Pontibacter akesuensis: one gene and its partner. Each later gene encodes a partner of the first gene's protein in a complex. Links are inferred from orthologs where the notes say so. Each region holds a gene or a part of one and is shown on either strand. Other genes may lie near its edges.

Region 1 (3,133 bases):
AACCGCAAGTAGCCACAGCCGATAAAGCAGCGGAGAAGATTCAGTGGTTAACGATGGAGCAAGCGGCCGAGCGCATCAAAACTGAACCACGCAAAGTGTTTATTGATGTGTATACCGACTGGTGCGGCTGGTGTAAAAAGATGGATAAGGACACCTTCACCGATCCGAAGGTGGCAGCCCTCATCAACAAGCATTTTTATGCCGTAAAACTCGATGCCGAAGGCAAGGAACCTATTACCCTCAACGGCTATACCTATACATTCAAACCGGAGTATAAATCGCACGAGCTGGCAGTGGCCCTGCTGCAGGGACAAATGAGCTACCCCACCACCGTATACCTCGACGAGCAGTTCAACATGATCACCCCGGTTCCCGGTTACCTCGACGCCAAAAACTTCGCCCAGGTGCTAAGCTACTTCGGCGAAAACCACTACAAAACCCAATCCTGGAAGGAATACTCGGAGTAATTACAAATTATGAATTACTAATCGCCCCTCGTAGGGTAACCCCCCCCCGCCCCTCCCAAGAGGGGAGTTTTTAAGTACGATTAAGCTATATAACTGCTCGCGATTCATACTTCAGCCAAAAGCTAAAAGGAAACTCCCCTCCTTAGACAAGGAGGGGCTGGGGGTGGTTGGATACGATACCGCAGAACTCTCTCCCCTGTTTTAGGGGAAGGCTGGGGAGGGGTAAAACGCGCCGCTTCAAACAGACAAGCCAGCAGCCACTAAATTTTTCGTAATTTTGCACACGCAACATTTATACTTGTTTTGATTCACTCCACGCGCACCAACGATACCATTGTAGCTGTGGCCACTGCCTCCGGCATGGGTGCCATCGCCGTCATCCGTCTATCTGGACAGGAAGCTATATCCATCAGCAAATCTGTGTTTAAAGGCAAAGACCTGGCAAAGCAAGCCAGCCATACCATCCACTTCGGCACCATTCGCGACGGGGAGAAGGTGCTGGACGAAGTGCTGGTGTCGCTGTTTGTGGCGCCTTACTCCTACACCAAGGAAAACGTGGTGGAAATCTCCTGCCACGGCTCTGATTATATTGTGCAGCAGATTGTGCAACTGCTCCTGAAGCGCGGAGCGCGCCTCGCCAATGCTGGGGAGTTTACGAAGCGTGCTTTCCTGAACGGGCAATTCGATCTGGCGCAGGCCGAGGCCGTAGCTGATCTTATCTCGTCTGACTCAGCCCTTTCTCATGAGGTGGCGATGAAGCAGATGCGCGGCGGGTTTTCACAGGAGATCAAGCGCCTGAGGGCCGAGTTAGTGCATTTCGCCTCGATGATAGAACTGGAGTTGGACTTTGGGGAAGAAGACGTGGAGTTTGCTGACCGCGACCAGTTGCGTACGCTGATCAGCAATATTCAGGCAATTATCCGGGAACTGCTGAAGTCATTTGAGTTGGGCAACGTGATCAAGAATGGCGTGCCGACTGTGATTGTAGGCAACCCGAATGCGGGAAAGTCGACCCTGCTGAACAAGCTGCTGAATGAGGAGAAAGCTATTGTATCGGATGTGCCGGGTACCACGCGCGATTTTATTGAGGATGAGATCAGCATCAGCGGCATCACCTTCCGTTTTATTGATACCGCTGGTCTGCGCGAAACCACAGACAAAGTAGAGGCCATGGGCGTGGAGCGCACCATGCAGAAGCTGAGCCAGTCGTCGCTGATCATTTACCTGTTTGATATGATGGAAGTGACAGCAGAAGAGGTGCAGGCCGAACTGGACAGGCTGAACCCGAAGAAGCTGCCTATCGTTGCCGTTGCAAACAAGATCGACCAGGCATCGGAAGAGAAGCTGGCTGCCTTTGCAAGTATAGACGGCCTCGTGACCATCTCTGCGGCCGAAGGTGCCAATCTCGACGAGCTGAAGCAGGCGCTGGTAGAGAAAGTGAACCTCGGCAAGCTCAACACCCAAAGCCAGACCATTGTCACCAACCTGCGCCACGTCGATAGCCTGAACAAAACCTACGCTGCGCTCGACGACGTGCTCCAGGGCCTTGCCCTCGGCATCAGCAACGACCTGGTAGCTGCCGACATCCGCCGTGCGCTTTATTCATTAGGTGAGATTACCGGTGAGATCACCACAGACGATCTGCTGGAGAACATTTTCACAAAGTTCTGCATCGGCAAATAAAACTAGGGGAAGGTGCTGTGGACATGATTAGTGCGGCTTCTCTAATTCCCTTTTCACTGATAATTTCCTTAGTATAGGGTTGTTGTTCAAAATAAAGCCCGCTACTCCCTTACAAAGGAAACAAAGAAAAAGCCGCTCCCCTTTAATAAAAGCACAGGGGAGCGGCTTTGACAATTTATAAACGTACCTTTTCTACCAAAGCTGGTGCACCGAGGGTTTGATATACTTTTCATATACCTGACGCACCCCCTGCATCTGTTCCTCTGAAAGTGCAGGTAGTCCGGAAGCCTTTATATTAGCATCAACCTGCTCCGGCTTAGAGGCACCTGGAATAACGGTACTTACTTCCGGGAACATCAGCACCCACCGTAGCGCCCATGCCGCCAAAGGCTCCTGTCCCGGAAACAGCTGCTTCAGTTTCCCTACCGCTTCCAGGCCTAAATCAAAATCTACTCCGGAGAAAGTCTCTCCCTTATCAAAGGCTTCGCCGTTGCGGTTAAAGTGGCGGTGATCGTCTACGCCAAACTGTGTGCCTTTGCTCATTTTGCCTGTGAGCAAGCCGCTGGCCAGTGGCACACGCACAATAATGCCGCAGTTGTTTTCTTTCGCAGCGGCAAAAAACTTCTCACTTGGCTTCAGGCGGAACATATTGTAAATGATCTGCACCGTCGTCACGTTGGGGTACTGCATGGCCAGCAGCGCTTCGTCCACCATCTCCACACTTACACCTAGATGACGTATTTTCCCCTGCTCCTTCAGCCGCTCGAAGGTTCCAAAAATTTCTGGTCTTTTGTAAACTTCCGTCGGCGGACAATGCAGTTGAATCAGGTCCAGCGTTTCAAGTTTCATATTCTTGAGGCTGGCTTCTACATAGCTGATGAGCTTTTCGGGTGTATAGCCCTCATTGGTGTGCGGCTGAATTTGCCTTCCGCACTTGGTGGCGATGTAAACTTCTTCGCTTCTACTTTTCACCGCCTTCGCTA
Region 2 (3,313 bases), 2.3 Mb from region 1 along the record:
CTTAGCATTTTTGTCTTACCTTCCTTCTGCTTCTCACTTAGCAGGCTCACGTAGTAGGCATCAAATTTCATCGGCAGCACTTCCTCCAGTACCATCTTGTGCTTCTTCAGGAAGCGCTTCATGGTTGGCTGAGTGAAGTGGTAGAGGTGGCGCGGCACATCATAAGCTGCCCAGTTCTCCCGGTATTCTTTAGCATCATGCGAGTCTGCGTTCGGAACGGCAATGATTAAAGTCCCGTCTTCCTGCAGGTTTTCCAACAGCATTGTTACTGTTTCGTTCAACGTATGAATGTGCTCCAGCACGTGCCAAAGCGTGATTACCTCATACTTTTCCCCATCTATATCATTCAGGCTGGAGGCTATTATCTCGCCCGTCTCTTTCGATGCCACTTCCCTTGCCTTAGCATTCGGCTCAATTCCCCTTATGTCCCAGCCGTCTTTTTTGCAGGCTGCCAGAAAAGTGCCAGTGCCGCAACCGTAGTCAAGTATGGCTCCTTTTGCCGGCGAGTGCCTGTTGATAAGCTCTACTTTTTGCTTCGTCGTTATGGAGCGGACCACATGGTAGGCCCTGTTGATAATACCCTGCTTGGTGTTGCTGTGCGAGATATAATCCTCCGACTCGTAATACTGCCCGATGCTCTCGCTGTCGGGTCTGGGATTGGTGAACTTAAAAGTGCAGTTCTCACACTCCACTATCACAAAGCTTTCCTTCGAGACAGCGTTATCGTTTACTACTATAAAGTTTTTGAATTCCTCTTTGCCGCATACGGGGCACTGTTCCAGTCTTTCGTAGCTCATTTATTTTCCGAGGTATACCATTAACACCGAAATATCTGCTGGCGAAACCCCACTGATCCTGGATGCCTGACCGATGGTCTCCGGTTCCACTTTCAAGAGTTTCTCTTTTGCCTCTTTAGATAACGCGGGTATGTCGCGGTAGTTGATTTTGCCTTTGATGTTGTAATTCTCCAGTTCACCCATGCGGGCTGCCATGCTGTATTCCTTTTCGATGTAGCTTTCATACTTCACCTGAATTCCTGCCTGCTCCACACTTTCCTGCTTAAACTTGCTGAGGTATTCTCCTACCGATGTTACAGCTTGGGCAATGTGCTCAATCTCTACATTCGGTCGCTTGATCAGCTGTCCGGCGCGCTGCTTTTCTGTGATTGGTGCAGACCCTAGTTCTTCCATCATGCTGTTGATATCCTCCGGCTCAATTGCCTTGTTATTTAGGTAGGCGATGATTTCGGCCGTTTCGGCTATCTTCTTATCCACAGCTTTCAAGCGGCTTTCCTCTGCCAGCCCCAGCTCATACCCTATCTTTGTCAGGCGGATATCAGCGTTATCCTGACGTAGCAGAATGCGGTGCTCGGCGCGTGATGTGAACATGCGGTAAGGCTCGTCTGTGCCTTTGTTAACCAGGTCATCAATCAACACGCCAATATAGGCTTCAGAGCGCTTCAGTACGAAAGGCTCTTTCCCGTTGATCTTGTTATGCGCATTGATGGCAGCCATCAGCCCCTGGCAAGCGGCTTCCTCATAACCTGTGGTGCCATTGATCTGGCCTGCGAAGTATAGGTTCTGCACCAGCTTTGTTTCCAGTGTCAGGTTCAGCTGTGTTGGTGGAAAGAAGTCATACTCGATGGCATAGCCCGGGCGGAACATCTTCGCGTTTTCGAACCCTTCAATTTTGCGCAGCGCTTTTAGCTGCACATCTTCCGGAAGCGAGCTGGAGAACCCGTTTACGTATACTTCTACTGTGCTCCACCCTTCCGGCTCCACAAAAATCTGGTGGCGGTCACGGTCGGCAAAGCGGTTGATTTTATCTTCTATGCTTGGGCAGTAGCGCGGCCCCAATCCCTGAATACGACCCTGGAACATCGGCGATTTCTCGAATCCTGTTTTCAGTATTTCGTGTACTTCGGAGTTGGTGTAGGTGATGTAGCAGCTGCGTTGCTTTGGCAGTGGTTGTGTATCGGTGTAAGAAAACTTACTTGGGTTTTCGTCTCCGAACTGCTCCTCCATTTTGCTGTAGTCAAGCGAGCGTCCGTCTACGCGCGGCGGCGTTCCGGTCTTCATGCGGCCTGCTTCAAAGCCCAGTTGCACCAGCTGTTCGGTGATGCCTTTCGCAGATTTCTCTGCCGCACGACCACCGCCTAATTGCTTCTCGCCTATGTGGATAATGCCATTCAGGAATGTGCCATTCGTTAAGATAACAGCCTTTCCGGGTATAGTTATCCCCAAGCTGGTGCGGATACCTGCGGCACGTCCGTCGGCTACTTCTATGCCTGTAACCATGTCCTGCCAGAAGTCAACGTTCTCTGTTTGCTCCAGTGTCAGGCGCCACTCTTCGGCAAAACGCATGCGGTCGCTTTGCGCGCGCGGGCTCCACATGGCAGGTCCTTTAGACTTGTTCAGCATGCGGAACTGGATCATGGTTTTGTCGGTGATGATACCGCTCATGCCGCCGAGTGCATCGATCTCCCGAACGATCTGTCCTTTTGCCACGCCACCCATTGCCGGGTTGCACGACATTTGGGCAATCGTATTCATGTTCATGGTTGCCAACAGCACCTTCGAACCCATCTTGGCAGCGGCCGCTGCGGCTTCACAGCCTGCGTGCCCAGCTCCTACAACTATGATATCGTATTCTGGAAACATGTATTCTGATTTTAGAGACGTTTCACGTGAAACATCTACAGAGGATTGGTAATTCCGTTTAAGACTAAAACTTTCGCAAAGATAACGAAGAATCTTCTTCTTTGCGCATAAGTGTCTCGTCCTCTTCAGTCTTATCTGTAAAACCAATCAGGTGCAGCACGCCGTGGATGATAACGCGGTGCAGTTCATCAGTGAAAGCAATGCCTAGATCCTGCGCATTGTCGCGAACGCGGTCTATGCTTATAAAAAGATCACCTTCAACCGTGCCTTCGATGTCGGCATTGCTGAAGGTGATAATGTCTGTGAGGGTATCGTGGTCGAGGTACTCAACGTTGATCTCGTGCAGGTAATCGTCGGAGCAAAAGATGTATGTCAGGTTAACCAATTCCTGGTCGTGTTGCTCAATTACCGTGGCGATCCAATCGGCTACCTGGTCTGGGTTTTCTAGTTCAAAGTCGATGTCTTCACTAAAAAACTCAATTGGATGTTCCATTCTGAGCAGGAGGTATGTTGAAAATAAGCTGTACTTTTTTTCCTTCGTCTAAAAAGTTAACCTCATCGCAAAGGTTATGCATCAGGAAAATGCCGCGGCCACCAGGGCTCTCCAGGTTTTCTGGTGCGGTGGGATCTGGCAGGTTATCGTAGTCAAAGCC

What was found.
Region 2: the proteins of mnmE (region 1) and mnmG are in contact, whole or in part, in a solved structure (PDB 9HIP), measured with the Escherichia coli proteins. The link is inferred for Pontibacter akesuensis from one-to-one orthologs.

What each region holds. Positions count from the first base shown.
Region 1 is NZ_CP014766.1:4,255,853-4,258,985, reverse strand. Bases 156-2,960 are described here. They hold mnmE (tRNA uridine-5-carboxymethylaminomethyl(34) synthesis GTPase MnmE), read left to right. Parts: upstream 156-770; coding sequence 771-2,150; downstream 2,151-2,960. Other genes in these bases: A0W33_RS17990 (aldo/keto reductase), read right to left, coding at 2,343-2,960; A0W33_RS18000 (thioredoxin family protein), read left to right, coding at 156-467. In the rest of the region: more of A0W33_RS18000, read left to right, coding at 1-155; more of A0W33_RS17990, read right to left, coding at 2,961-3,133. UniProt on the Escherichia coli protein: Exhibits a very high intrinsic GTPase hydrolysis rate. Involved in the addition of a carboxymethylaminomethyl (cmnm) group at the wobble position (U34) of certain tRNAs, forming tRNA-cmnm(5)s(2)U34.
Region 2 is NZ_CP014766.1:1,999,286-2,002,598, reverse strand. What follows is about bases 230-3,214. They hold mnmG (tRNA uridine-5-carboxymethylaminomethyl(34) synthesis enzyme MnmG), read right to left. Parts: upstream 2,661-3,214; coding sequence 798-2,660; downstream 230-797. Other genes in these bases: A0W33_RS08465 (ATP-binding protein), read right to left, coding at 3,137-3,214; ybeY (rRNA maturation RNase YbeY), read right to left, coding at 2,725-3,153; A0W33_RS08480 (class I SAM-dependent methyltransferase), read right to left, coding at 230-797. Also shown: more of A0W33_RS08480, read right to left, coding at 1-229; more of A0W33_RS08465, read right to left, coding at 3,215-3,313. UniProt on the Escherichia coli protein: NAD-binding protein involved in the addition of a carboxymethylaminomethyl (cmnm) group at the wobble position (U34) of certain tRNAs, forming tRNA-cmnm(5)s(2)U34.